DNA from 4 places in the Lactiplantibacillus sp. 7.2.4 genome. Region 2 is predicted to be linked to each of the others. Evidence: predicted binding sites of a transcription regulator. Region 2 holds the regulator's gene; each other region holds the start of a gene.
The links. Region 2 encodes CtsR, which represses protease genes until heat stress. Its sites were predicted from a motif close to TTGGTCAAAAAAGGTCAAANA; they were not measured.

Region 1 (3,692 bases), on a different contig from region 2:
TTCTTAGCTTCATCGGAAATCTTCAGGGTGATCTCTCGGTCTTGTAGTCGAGCTGACAAGCGGTCGATCAGTTTAACGACGATTTCTTCGATTGCCTCTAATTGTAGCGGCGTAAACATGATAATATCATCGATTCGATTCAAGAATTCAGGCTTGAAGCGACTTTGAACCAACTGCATGACTTGTGAATGGGTTTCGTCTGACAAATGACCTTGGTCGTCGACGCCCGCCAACAACAATTCGGACCCCAAGTTGGAAGTCATGATCAGAATCGTATTCTTAAAGTCGACTGTCCGACCCTGGCCATCCGTCAACCGGCCATCGTCAAGCACTTGCAGTAAGATATTGAAGACGTCTGGGTGGGCCTTTTCAATTTCGTCGAATAAGACGATCGAATACGGATTACGGCGAACCGCTTCAGTTAATTGGCCACCTTCTTCGTAGCCAACGTAACCGGGGGCTGCCCCGACGAGCCGTGAAACGGATTCTTTCTCCATGTATTCACTCATGTCGATTCGAACCATGTGGTCATCGGCATCGAACAAGTTCTCAGCCAAAGCCTTGGCTAATTCAGTCTTCCCGACCCCAGTTGGTCCGAGGAACATAAATGAACCGAGTGGCCGATTGGGATCTTGTAAGCCGGCACGTGACCGCAAAACGGCATCGGATACCGCGTCAACGGCCGCGTCTTGGCCGACGACCCGTTCGTGCAAGTGGTCTGCCAAATGCAGCAATTTCTCCCGTTCGCCTGCAACTAACTTGGCTACTGGAATGCCAGTCATCCGTGAAACCACATTGGCAATCTGGTCTGGAGTGACTGATTCTTCAACTAACCAATCTTCATGATGGTCATTGGCTTCCATTGCCTTTAATTCTTGTTCTAATTCTGGAATCGTACCGTGCTGCAGTTTGGCTGCCTTTTCCAGATCATAATTACTTTCGGCAGTTTCCAGCTCATGTTTAGCCTTATCAAGCGCGGACTTCTTATCGCTCAATGCTTGCAGGCTCTTCTTTTCACTGTCCCACCGTTCTGCTAAGGCGCGTTGTTTCTCCTTGGCGCTGGCCAGTTCTTTTTGAACATCACCTAACCGTTTGACAGACGCGTCATCGGTCTCTTTTTTGAGCGCCGCTTCTTCGACTTCTAGCCGCATCAATTGGCGGTTAACTTGGTCCAGTTCAGTCGGATTCGAGTTCATTTCGACCCGAATTTCGGCGGATGCTTCATCGACCAAGTCCAAGGCTTTGTCTGGCAAATACCGGTCAGTAATGTAGCGGTCGGATAACTTAGCCGCCGCAACTAAGGCATTATCGTGAATACGAACGCCATGGTGAATTTCGAAGCGTTCCTTCAAGCCCCGTAAAATACTGATGGTATCGTCGACGCTTGGTTCCGCAACGAGCACTTTTTGGAACCGCCGTTCGAGTGCCTTATCCTTTTCCATGTACTGACGATATTCATCTAAGGTCGTGGCCCCAATCAAATGGAGTTCGCCCCGTGCGAGCATTGGCTTGAGCAAGTTACCGGCGTCCATACTGCCTTCCGTCTTGCCCGCGCCCACGATATTATGAATTTCATCAATGAACATAATGATCTGGCCATCACTCTTCTTGATTTCCTTCAATACCGCCTTCAACCGCTCTTCAAATTCACCACGATACTTGGCGCCGGCAATCAGGGAACCCATATCTAGTGAGAATAACGTTTTATCTTTCAAATTTTCGGGAACGTCACCGCGAACGATTCGTTGGGCTAGCCCTTCAACGATGGCCGTCTTCCCAACACCTGGTTCCCCAATTAAGACCGGATTGTTCTTGGTCTTACGTGATAAGATTCGAATCACGTCCAAGATTTCTTCGTCTCGGCCAATCACGGGGTCTTGGTTACCTTGCCGAGCTTGTTTGACCAAATCGACCCCGTACTTTTCTAAGGCCTGATATTGATCTTCTTGGTTGCGAGACGTCACCCGTTGACCGCCGCGAATCCGGTCGACCGCATTCTTAACTTGACCCGCAGCAATCCCTTGACTGGTCAAGTATTTGGTTAGCTGATCACCCGTTTGATCCATTAAGGCGAGTGCCAACGTGTCGGTTGCCAGGTAGTCGTCACCTAAAGATTTGCGTTTGGCATCAGCCGTCTGCATCAGCGTTGCCAAACTACTGCTCATGGTGCTGCCATACTGGACGTTGCCGCCACTAACGACCGCGATATCATCTAATTCACGGTCCAATTCTTGTTGTAACTGGTCCAAATCGGCGCCAGCTTCACTGAAGATTTGGCGAACGAGTTCACCTGGTTGCGTCAAAAATTTAAATAAATGGGGCACGCCAATCTCTTGGTGCCGCCGGGTTTGTGCGATATGTTGCGCCTCTTGTAAGGCTTGTTGTAAGCTTTCTGTAAATTGTTCTGGATTCATAATTCAAAGACCTCCTCAAAAACGGTAGCAAAAAGGCAGCCGTCATAGCTGCCAATGTTTGTTTGACCTTTATTGACTATTAAAGTATAACCGAAAAGGTCAAACAAGGTCAAGAAATTAGTCCTGCTCGTAATTGTCTTGAATAATTTGTAAAACAACGTCCACGGCGCGTTCCATCACTTGTTCTGAAACGTACTCGAAACGCCCGTGCATGTTCTCACCACCGGCAAACAAGTTCGGCGTTGGCAAGCCCATGAAGGAAATCTTGGAACCATCCGTCCCACCACGGACCGGGTAAATCTCAGGTTTGATATCTAATTTGAGCATCGCTTGTTTGGCCAGCTCAACAACCCGCATGTCCTTTTCGATCACTTCACGCATGTTGTAATACTGGTCCTTCATGTCCACCTTGACCCGCGCGACCCCGTCAGCCAAGTTCAAACGATCAGCAACCGCCGTAAAGAGCCGTTTGCGTGCTTCGAATTTGTCACGGTCATGGTCTCGAATAATATAGGTCATCTTAGCACTATCGACTGTGCCTTCCAGACTCAATAGGAAGAAGAAACCTTCGCGCCCTTCCGTATGTTCAGGAACATCGTGGGCTGGCAGTGCGGATTGGAAATCAACGGCTAATTGAAGCGCATTGACCATCTTATCCTTCGCTTCACCGGGATGCACATTGACCCCAGTAATCGTGACCGTTGCCTGGGCCGCGTTGAACGTTTCGTATTCCAATTCACCTAGTGGACCACCATCCACGGTGTAGGCATAGTCCGCGCCAAATGCGGGTACGTTGAAATGGTCAGCCCCTGTCCCGATTTCTTCATCAGGGCCGAAACCAAGCCGAATCTTACCGTGCTTGATCTCTGGATGGGCTAATAAGTATTCAGCGGCACTGATGATTTCAGCGACCCCCGACTTATCATCGGCACCCAATAAAGTCGTACCATCAGTGGTGATCAACGTGTGGCCAGCGTAGTTTTTTAAGTTAGGAAAAACAGCGGGGTCCAACACGTAGTCGCCGTTGCCAAGCTTGATCACTGATTCACCGTCATAGTCCTCAACGATTTGTGGATTGACGTTTTCAGCGTTGAAATCAGCCGTATCGATGTGTGAAATAAACCCTAATGTCTTGACAGGTTTGTCGGTATTAGCGGGAATCGTGGCGAAGACATAAGCGCTTTGCTTGTCCTGTTCAACATCGCTCAAGCCGAGGTCGGTCAGCTTGGTCATCAATTGCTTTAAGAACGCGGTTTCGCGAGGTGATGATGGCACCGT
Region 2 (3,692 bases):
GCCTGTTGGTCGGTTTACTGTTCGTCTGCCGAGACGCGTTCTATTCCGACCTCCGGGGCCGGCTGACAACGCTGGAACAGGGCGGACATCGATTTGAACTCACGCAGAAACCCACTGCGCAATTTCAAATACGAGTCTTCTTCTAGCCCGGGAAATTCACCCGGACAAGAAGAATTTCGCCCTTGAGCATTGTCAGCCAGCCCCTACAGTCGGGAACCCGCTCGAATGGCAGATGAACGGCCACCTATCTAGGTACAATTGACCACTGAATATTAGGTTTCTGGTCCTTCAGGCAAGCTCTCAAACGGGATCAATGCTGAATTATGGCATCTAGTTACTGAAAAGATTACCTGAATGCGATTCACGAATCTCAATGTCAGCTAGTCTTGCGTTTAGTCGAATAAATTGTCTTCACTTATAATTCAAGACTTTGCTATCCCGGGTGATTAGAGGAAGTTTTGACAATCTCAGTGAAACCGCGTGTTCGAAGTCTTAAATCATGGGTCAGGATGCTTGGTTATTGTTAGAACCAGTCTGACAGTTTATTTCAACATTCCCGTATACTAAGGAACCAACAACTAATCTAACAAAAAAGTTGGGCCCGCCCACGTCCGCCTTTCGAATCATATCCAGGCTGGAAGGTGTTTCTGACAATGCTCAGTGGTGAAATTCCACTTAGCAAGCGTTCTTGGCTTGGTTAGTGGAAGACCAGTATTTAAGACGTGGTTTTTCGGCTTAAATCTGTGTCCACCACGTTCCAGCATTGTCAGAAATGCCTGTAAGCCGGTGTAGGACGCACACGATTCTGCAAATTTACGCCAACTCGTACTTGTTCCCAGCGGGTCTCAGCTGGCAGCTCCTGAATTTAGAGAATAGCATGATTTAATCATAATTCATGACGAACAATCTATATATGAAGTAACTGGTCAAAATGACGTTAAGCGTGGCCGGTCGTAAATAAACAAGTGGCGTATTAGTCGAAATTCAGGCGGACAACCTGTAGTATAGAAACTCAAGCTGTTGGATAAACGACGAGTCCCAGACAAAGTTGACCAAATTCAGACGCTAACACTTGACATATTTTAAATAGGTAGTTGAATGAATATGAAGGCCTAACAAAGTTAACGAATCAGGGTCGAAAATCCGGTCCAATCAATTGAAAGCAAGTGCTTGGCGTGCTATGCTGTAACAACCGTTAAGCACATGCTGGGTCGCCAGTTGGGTGAAATTCTTTGCTTTTTTCCATTATCCTCGTATAATAAAAGTCAATATTAGTCAAAGATAATGAAAAGGGTGAAGCACATGCAAAGTCAAAATATCTCGGATATTATTGAAAAGTATTTAAAAAGTATTTTGGCGGACTCGGAGCATGTTGAAATTCGGCGTTCAGAAATTGCCGACCTTTTCAACGTGGTACCCTCACAGATTAATTATGTGATTAAAACGCGGTTTACGATCCAAAATGGTTACTTAGTTGAAAGTAAGCGTGGCGGTGGCGGTTATATTCGCATTGAAAAGGTTAATTTGGTCGATGATGCTGATGTGTTGGATGCCCTCATTCAAGTGATCGGCGATTCCATCACACAACGGGATGCCTACGCAGTTGTTCAGAGTCTGTATGAGGACGACGTTTTAAATCGTAGGGAAGCGCAGTTGATATTAGTGGCAATCGATCACGACACGTTAGGACTGACGGACCGAGACCTTGAAAATAGTCTCCGGGCTCGAATAATTATCGGGATTTTGAACCACTTGCGTTACGAAAGCTAAAGAAAGCGAGGAATCGCAATGGATAACTTATTTACACCTAGTGCCAAAAGTGTGCTAGTACTAGCACAGGAACAGGCCAAATATTTTAAGCATCAGGCAGTCGGTACGGAACATTTGTTATTAGCACTAGCCATCGAAAAGAACGGTATTGCTAATAAAGTCTTGCAACAGTACGCTGTGAGCGAAGATGACATCCGTGAAGAAATTGAACGGTTCACTGGCTACGGGACGTTGAGCAATATTGGCAAAGATACGTATTTGCCATATTCACCAAAGGCTAAGGAGATTTTATCCGTTGCTGGTGATGAGGCCAAACGGCTTGGCGCCAACAAGATTGGGACTGAACACCTCTTGTTAGCGATGCTCTCTGATGAAAGTATCCTCTCCTCGCGTATTTTGATGAATTTGAACTTAGATTTGAGTCAAACACGCAAAGTTGTTTTGCGTAAACTTGGTGTCAGTGATGCGATGAGTAAGCGTAAGGGCAGTGCGGCTAACCGTGGTGGTAAGAAGACGGAAGGCACACCGACCTTGGACTCCTTGGCGCGTGATTTGACGCAGCTGGCGAGTGAACAGGAAATGGATCCAGTTGTGGGTCGTTCCAAAGAAGTTAAGCGGGTCATTCAAATCTTGTCACGGCGGACGAAAAACAATCCAGTCTTGATTGGTGAACCCGGTGTTGGTAAGACGGCGATCGCTGAAGGGCTGGCACAAAAGATCGTTGCTGGCGACGTACCGAATGACATGGCTGACAAACGGCTGATGATGCTTGATATGGGCTCACTAGTTGCCGGAACCAAGTATCGTGGTGAATTTGAAGACCGCTTAAAGAAAGTGATCGACGAAATCTACAACGATGGGCATGTCATCTTATTCATCGATGAATTGCATACCTTGATTGGTGCCGGTGGTGCTGAAGGGGCCATCGATGCCTCCAACATTTTGAAGCCAGCATTAGCACGAGGCGAACTCCAAACCATTGGGGCGACGACCTTAAACGAATATCAAAAGTACATTGAATCCGATGCCGCACTTGAACGGCGTTTTGCCACAGTCATGGTCAATGAACCGACTGAAGACGAAGCGGTTGAGATTCTCGATGGCTTGCGGCCACGGTATGAAGAACATCATCATGTGACAATTACTGATGAAGCCGTTAATCAAGCGGTGAAGTTGTCTAGTCGCTACATCAGTGATCGGTTCTTACCAGATAAGGCGATTGATTTGATGGATGAAGCGGCGGCGAAAGTCCGCATCGACCAGATGGATCAACCGACTAAGTTGTCCAAGAACCAGGACAAGCTCGCGCAGTTACGTGAAGAAAAGGAAACGGCGATTGAAGCTCAGGACTTCGAACAAGCCGCGGATATTCGCAAGCAGGAAATGCAACTCAAGCAACGTTTGGATCGCATTGAAGCTGATGAAGAAGCACAAATCACTGAAGGCGACACACCGCACTATGACTTACAAGTGACCGGAGAAGATATTGCCCAAGTGGTTGCTGAATGGACGGGTGTCCCACTGACTCAATTGCAAAAATCTGAAAGCGAACGCTTAGTTAACTTGGAAAAGATTTTGCACGAACGGGTCGTTGGTCAACCAGAAGCCGTTTCAGCAGTAGCACGGGCCATTCGCCGGGCGCGGAGTGGATTGAAAGATCCAAGCCGGCCAATTGGTTCCTTCATGTTCCTTGGCCCCACTGGGGTTGGTAAGACCGAATTAGCGAAGGCCTTAGCTGCAGCCATGTTTGGGTCAGAGGACAACATGATTCGGATCGATATGTCTGAATACATGGAACGGTACTCGACCAGTCGTTTGATTGGGTCAGCACCCGGCTATGTCGGCTACGATGAAGGTGGTCAGTTAACTGAAAAGGTACGCCAGAAGCCATACTCAGTCGTGCTGTTTGATGAAGTTGAAAA
Region 3 (3,692 bases), on a different contig from region 2:
TTGTGTGTTATGAATCATGATTAAAACGTGCCATTTTCTAAGTTCAAGTGCTGCCAGCTGGGGCCCGCTGGAAACAGTGCGAGTTACCGTAAACTTGCTGTAGTAGATGCTTCCTACACCGGCTTCCAGGCATTCTGTGCAATGGCCGGAACGTGGTGGACACAGATTTAAGCCGACAGCCCACGTCTTAAATACTGGTCTTTCACTAACCAAGCCAAAAACGCTTGCTAAGTGAAATTTCACCACTTGGCCTTGCCCAGAATACCTTCCAGCCGGGATTGTATTCGAAAGGCGGAAATGTGCGGACCCAACTTTTTTAAAGACTGATCACTGATTCATATCAAACAGTACAACTGTTATCTGACTGTTAGATTTGTTTTGTCTAAAACTTTTTCTTAGTCATTAGTCTATCGTCTAGTGTCGTCAATACAGAAGTGTCAGATTACTATCCTTTACTCGATATGTCTTCGAATAAGGCTAAAAATTAATTAGTCGTTAATGCTTTGCAATCAGTAATCCAGTCATTTACCAACAAAGCAGTTTCGATTAGGTCCGCTCGACAAAATCTTGGCCTGAAAATTTCGATGAGTTTTTTAGCCACCATCGATACCAATTAAAAAGGTTTATCTGAAGGACCAGTCACCTAATATTCATTAGCCAATTGCACCCAGATAAGTGGCCGTTCATCCGCCATTCGAGCGGGTTCCCGACCGGAGGGGCTGGCTGACAATGCTCAGTAGCCAAATTATTCTTAGCTGGAAGTGGTCTTCTTCCGGCTTAGGATAAGACTCGTATTTGAAATTGCGCAGTGGGCTTCTGCGTGAGTTCAAATCGATGTCCGCCCTGTTCCAGCGTTGTCAGCCAGCCCCGGAGGTCAGAATAGGGCTCGCCTCCGCTGACGAACAACAATCCAACTAGCACGTTTCAATCAGCTTTTATGCTAAATAATAACTAGCACGACGCATATTGACGCATGTTTCAATAATTATGCATCACAACTCATAACCACCAGCTGGCCCATATCGGCATACTAACGAAAAGACACCCTAACCGAACGGGCTAGCGTGTCTAATTTGAAGCTTATTTTGTTAGTGATTAGTCGCGGCTTGAACCACCGAAGATTTGGACGAAGTATAAGAATAAGTTAACAAAATCCAAATAGAGTTGTAAGGCCCCAGTAACGGCTAAACCAGTAGATGAAACTTGGTCACCATATTGTAAATACATGTCTCGCATCCGATTAGCATCCCACATGGATAAACCGGCGAAAATCAAGACACCGATGTATGAGAAGATATAACTAATCATGGCGCTTTGTAAGAACATGTTAACGATGGAAGCCACAAACAAACCAATTAATGCGGCAATCAGATGGCTACCGATCCGTGAAATATCACGCTTAGTGGTCGTCCCAATAACGGCCATCGTGGCGAAAACTGCACCAGCAGCAACGAAGGCCCCGGTAATCACCGCACCCGTGTATAAGGATAAGATGATCGACATTTCGACCCCAAAGACCACTGAGAACAGCATCAGCAAGGTAAAACTCATTGCTGGATTACGCGTTGCATTGGCTTGAATCCCGCCAATCATGACGAACATGCTAACAATGAAAATAACCAGTGCCATGATTGGATGAGCATTGAAGGCAGCATAAATTTGTGCCTGGAACATGGTCATTGATAAGTAAACGGTCAAGGCTGAAACCAACACAGCAACCGTCATGAACCCATACATTTTTGTTAAGAAACTACGGAGCCCAACTTGCGTATTAATGGTCCGTGGTTGTGGGTCATTTTGAAAATTGTTCATAGAATCCCTCTTTCACCTAAAATTGACTACTCGTTACGTTTCCCGAGTTAAGATTAAAATTGAGTTAGTGGATCGTTACTAACGCATACGGCGCTAGCAACTTCCTCACACTAGTTTGTCAATCATTTGCCTATGACTAGCCATCTCAATCAGTCACCTCAACTTTCTTATCCTAAGTTTATCAAATTAGTCAAAGAAGGTAAAATAGTTTGTGCTTGGGAATTTGCTAAGAATTTCTAATGATTGCTTGTCGGGGACACCTATGATTTGCCTGGATATAAGACTGATATCGTCTGATAGCAATTGATCAGGGCCTGACATGTTCTGACGTGCCAACCCGTAACGCACTCCTCAAGGAGAAATCTATTCAGTGACAACACACCCACTTGGACATCCTGATATAACGGGACAAAAAGTTTCATCTGAATGCGGTAAAGCAGCAGTCTTTCACTAAAAATAGTCGCCATACAACCACCAATCACAGGCCAGTTCCACAACGACTATTTATTAAAATTCAACGATTCAAATTTCACTCAACATACTTCCAGATTTCATCATCAAAGTGCCCGAGCCCATTTGCTTCCAGCGTCTTAAAGTACGCCAACAGTTCAATCGCCCCAGCTTTGCTAGCATGGGCAATCGCGTTCATCCCAGTTCCAGTTGGGACCACGTTACTCATCTCGGTGATGTCATGCCCATTTTCAATCTTGACTTGTGCGCAGGTGACTGTCCAGTGATTTAAGACGTTGGGCGCAAATACCAAGAAGACGTTATAATCATCCGACAAATATCCTGGCAGCGCCCACGCCGTCTCGTCGATCGGCTCTGGATACAGATTGCCCTGCAGCGCAAATTCCTGGATATTATTCGCGGTTGGGACCACATCCAACATAAAAATCACCTTTTCAAAAGCTTCAGTTCCTAACTGTGCATCAACGGCCATCTTGCACCGCCCCCTTCATTAAAAGTTCGCTAAAAGTTTTCCCGATAAAATTGGTATTTTTGCTTAATTTCTTTTAGCGGTGCATCCATCACGTGTTCATAGCCCTGCGCATCGAGTTTAAAATTACGGTTAACGATTGCTGCCAGTCGGATTCGCAGCCCAGGATTCTTTGCCAATAACGGCCGCAAGTCACTCGACATGATTTCAAAGCGCGGCAACTGGTCTGGTACTAAAATCTTGATGAAATCTTGGTACGTATCCGCTAATACTTCTGAATAGATATGATCGGCATATTTCAATTCGACGGCTTCCAACTTATCGTAGTAGTCGGCGTTGGTCAGGCCCTTCTCATTTTTGATCAAATGCTGTTCATCATATTCATGTACCAGATATGCATCCCAGTCTCGATAAGCATAAGTCGTCATCCGCACGACCAAATGCCGCCCAGGTGCCGTCACGTTTTCGGGAACCAGCTCGCCACTTACATCCCGCAAATAGGGCTTGACTAACAACTGAGTCACAAAATGATAGTAGGTTCCCGGAATCAACTCCCGGTCGCGGTCAGCGTCATACAGTTCACCCGTGCCTTCCAGATCTGGTAAGCCAATCAAACTCAGCCGGGTCTGGTTGACCGCGTAAATAATGTCCTCAAGTTCTTCGGTGATGTCATCCGTCCGACTGATGACTTGTAACACGTGGGTGAACAACCGAACGAGCTGATTACGCTCCCCTTTTTGGTTTTCATAAACCCCCACTTGACGCTCATACTTGCGGGTTTCGCGCTCTAATTGTTCTTCCAGCGAGGTGGTCATTCGTTCGACTTTAACGGGCAACACGGGTTGGTCAAACGCCTCGCGCGCGACTGTTCGTACGGCAGCCCGCAACGTCGGCCGCATTTCGATAAAATCGGGAAACTCAAAGACATTTTGAAAGTCAT
Region 4 (3,692 bases), on a different contig from region 2:
CCAAGCCATTTCATTGTCGATCAACCGCAAGACGCTGGTCAAAAACGTCATTGGTGATGCGTCGACCGTCTCCAAGACATTCGTGCCGCAAGACTTGGTCAAAGATCCTAAGAACGGTAAGGATTTTGCGGATGAATCGACGGTCAAGAATTCAACGTCTTATAACAAGTCCTTAGCTCAGAAGTTATGGAAACAAGGGTTGAAGGAGACTGGGATTAAGAAATTATCATTGACGCTGTTGGCTTCAAATGATGACCCGAATAAGCCAATTTCACAATACTTGAAGTCAGCGCTGGAAAAGAATTTAGATGGATTAACGGTCAACCTTTCTAATATTCCTTCTAAAGTCGCTTCTAGCCGGGCGCAAAGTGGTAACTTTGATCTTTATTTGAGTGGTTGGGGCGCAGATTTCAATGACCCAATCTCACATCTACAAATCATGACCAACAACAGTGGTTACAACTATGGGAAGTACAATAGTTCGACCTACAATGCCTTAGTCAAGAAGGCACAGAACCAGGATGCCAACAAGGCAAGTGCACGCTGGCAAGACATGATTAACGCCGAAAAGACGATTATGCAAGACCAAGGCATTACGCCATTGTACCAGACGAACTATTCTTACTTGCAGAATCCGAAAGTCAAAGGGATTATTCACAACACCGCCGGAACGCAGTGGAATTATAAGTATGCTTATATTGCAAAGTAAACAACCAGTTTCTTAATATTGGTTGTTAAGCGATACTTTTAGACACGAAAGCCCACCATAATTAGGTTGCAGCAGTTGCAACCGATTATGGTGGGCTTTTTGTTTGCGATTTGCGACAGTATTATGGCGGTCCTTGTGAGTTAATGCAGGCTAAGGGGTGATGTGATTAACAACATACTTGACTGGTTGATGATTGGCCATCGCAATCACGTTTTCAGCAACGATTGCCGCCATTCCGTCACGCGCTTCGACGGTCGCATTGCCCAGATGTGGCGTCAAGATAACGTTGTCCATTGTCGTCAGTGCGGGTGTCACTTGGGGCTCATGCTCGTAAACGTCGAGGGCTGCGCCAGCAATTTGGTGCGTTTGTAACGCAGTAACTAGAGCCTGTTCGTCGACAATTGGGCCACGCGCGGCGTTGATCAAGAGGGCAGTGGATTTCATCTTTTTGAAGGCCGCTTGGTCAATCATATGCATCGTTTGCGGGGTGAGTGGCAAATGCAAACTCACGATATCGGACTGGGCGAGTAAGTCGTCTTCGGAGACGAAGGTTGCGCCCAGTTGCGTCTCAACACTGACGGGGAGCGGGTGGTGTTGCGTGTATAGGATTGGCATATCAAAGGCGTGTAACCGTTTGGCAACGGCTTGGCCGATTTGGCCCATGCCAATGATGCCGAGTGTCTTAGCTTGTAAGTTGTGACCGAGAAAGAAAAGTGGCGCCCAACCGTCGAATCCGGTTGTTCGCATCAAATGGTCGCCTTCAACGATGCGGTGTGCGAGGCTGATAATCAGACCAGTTGTCGATTCAGCGGTGGCGACTGATGAAACATTCGGCGTGTTGGTCACAGGAATGTGGTGGGCGTCCGCGGCCGCTAAGTCGATATTATTAGTCCCGGCACCGAAATTCGCGATTAATTTTAACTTTGGCGCGTGTGCCAAGACGTCTTCGTCAATCTGCGTGGAAAGCGGGGTGATGAGATAGTCAGCGTCAGCTACGCGGTCAATGAGTTCGTCGTGGCTAATCAGTTGTTCACCGGTATAGGTGTCGATGGTCAGCTGATTTTGGCGCAGTAACGTATTTGCTTTCGCCGGTAATTGACCGGCAACCAAAACTTTAGGCATAGTGGAAACTCCCTTTACTGATAAATTAAGCCACGGTGAATCTGCTGTTTTAGCATAGATGACCGTTGCTTGAAGTCAATTGCAGTATGGCCTTTTTACTTGCAAAAAACAAGTCAGAACGCTGCGCGAACCATGCAACGCGCGTTGTGAGTGGTTAGTGGGCCACTAGTGAGTGGTTAAAAGAAAGCACAAAAAAACTGAACCAACCCGAAGGCGGTTCAGTTTGATGCTGCCATTATTTTAAGTTGTTGTTTTCCATGATATCATCGATCAAACCATATTCTTTAGCTTCTTGTGCGCTTAAGTAGTTATCACGTTCAGTATCGTGGTTCAACTTTTCGACGGTTTGACCAGAGTTGTCTGCCAAAATCTGGTTGATCTTCTTACGAGTCTTCAAGATTTCTTCGGCAACAATTTCAATTTCCGTTTGTTGACCTTGAGCACCGCCGGATGGTTGGTGAATCAAGATTTCGGAGTTAGGTAAAGCGAACCGCTTGCCCTTCGTACCAGATGAAGCTAGGACGCTGGCCATTGATGCGGCCATCCCCATAACGATGGTTTGAACATCAGACTTGATGAAATTCATCGTATCGTAGATTGCTAAGCCGGCAGTAACCACACCACCTGGTGAGTTGATATAAAGGTAGATGTCCTTACCTGAGTCTTGGGCATCCAAGAAGAGTAATTGGGCAATGATCGCATTGGCCATGTTATCTTCAATCGGGCCGGAAAGCATAATGATACGGTCCTTTAATAGTCGTGAATAGATGTCATAAGCACGTTCACCACGTGATGACTGTTCAATAACTGTAGGAACTGGATACATGATTTGTTAGCCTCCTAAGGTTGCAATATTTGATTAGCTTGGTTGCTAATTAATAAGTGTAGTTTACCGCAAAGGTCAGTGAAGGTCAAAAGAAAAACCTCAAAAACTAAATTCCGTTTTGTGACTTAACGTGGTATACTTAGGTTTCTATCATATACGGCTTGAGATTGGGTGATCCCAATCTCTTTTTTTACGTCCAGCTTCAGTGGTCAACGACACAACGAAAATTGCAGATTGAGCAGTTGCCGAACTGCGACTAGATTAAAAAGGGACGTTGGCTGTTACCAAGCAACCGGTCCGTCGGTGTTTGAAAACGTGCCAGTGGTGGTATTATCTGTATCCATAGCTAATTCCGGGGTAATCCCGCCGAATTCAGTAGCAACCATTCCGGGATCAACGGCGTTAACCGTAATATTGGTGGTTTGAAGCTCTTTGGCGAGCTGAATCGTGAACATGTTGAGTGCGGCCTTAGAAGCTTGGTAGCCAATCGCGCTGGCATGATAAACGCTCGACTGGGGGTCTAATGCGTTCGTGAGCGAGCCCATCATGCTAGAAATATTGATGATTTTGGATGGGCTAGACTTAGTCAACAATGGCAGGCAAGCTTGAGTCATGGCGATTGTGCCTAGAAAGTTCAGATTCAGGTCGGCTTGAATTGTCTCCAGTTTGATGAGTGAAGGTCGTTGGTGATGGTCAAATGCTGCCCCAGCATTATTAATTAAAAATGTCGAGCTGACCATATTGGTTTTGAATTGCGTTTACGGCAGCTTGAATGGATTGGGAATCGGTGACGTCCAGTTGAACAACGGTCACGTCTGACAAGTGGGCTACTTCAACGGCCGCTCGCCCCTTTGCTAAGTCTCGGCTACCCATAATGAGCTGTTGCCCCTGGGCGTGTAGTGCTTTAATCAGTGCCAGTCCCATACCGCGGTTGCCGCCAGTGACGAGCGTAACAATTTTATTGGTCATCTGAATCACACTTTCTTAATAGAATAATGGTAATCTTAACACGCTAGCGTTACACTAGCGCAAGTA

Region 1: clpB (ATP-dependent chaperone ClpB) is a predicted target of CtsR. The motif match lies at 2,474-2,494, and genes of this name have one in related genera.
Region 3: KGF70_RS02225 (Bax inhibitor-1/YccA family protein) is a predicted target of CtsR. The motif match lies at 1,999-2,019, and genes of this name have one in related genera.
Region 4: clpP (ATP-dependent Clp endopeptidase proteolytic subunit ClpP) is a predicted target of CtsR. The motif match lies at 2,729-2,749, and genes of this name have one in related genera.

The regions. Positions count from the first base shown of each region.
Region 1 covers NZ_JAGYGS010000012.1:60,612-64,303, forward strand. The annotation lists gene clpB (ATP-dependent chaperone ClpB) at 1-2,414, opposite strand, end outside; gene pepT (peptidase T) at 2,532-3,692, opposite strand, start outside.
Region 2 covers NZ_JAGYGS010000008.1:53,626-57,317, forward strand. The annotation lists gene KGF70_RS04430 (CtsR family transcriptional regulator) at 1,303-1,770, shown strand; gene KGF70_RS04435 (ATP-dependent Clp protease ATP-binding subunit) at 1,789-3,692, shown strand, end outside.
Region 3 covers NZ_JAGYGS010000004.1:52,316-56,007, forward strand. The annotation lists gene KGF70_RS02225 (Bax inhibitor-1/YccA family protein) at 1,096-1,812, opposite strand; gene KGF70_RS02230 (hypothetical protein) at 2,342-2,755, opposite strand; gene KGF70_RS02235 (hypothetical protein) at 2,785-3,692, opposite strand, start outside.
Region 4 covers NZ_JAGYGS010000003.1:47,727-51,418, reverse strand. The annotation lists gene KGF70_RS01655 (peptide ABC transporter substrate-binding protein) at 1-709, shown strand, start outside; gene KGF70_RS01650 (2-hydroxyacid dehydrogenase family protein) at 860-1,831, opposite strand; gene clpP (ATP-dependent Clp endopeptidase proteolytic subunit ClpP) at 2,067-2,657, opposite strand; gene KGF70_RS01640 (SDR family NAD(P)-dependent oxidoreductase) at 2,939-3,397, opposite strand; gene KGF70_RS17165 (SDR family NAD(P)-dependent oxidoreductase) at 3,372-3,626, opposite strand.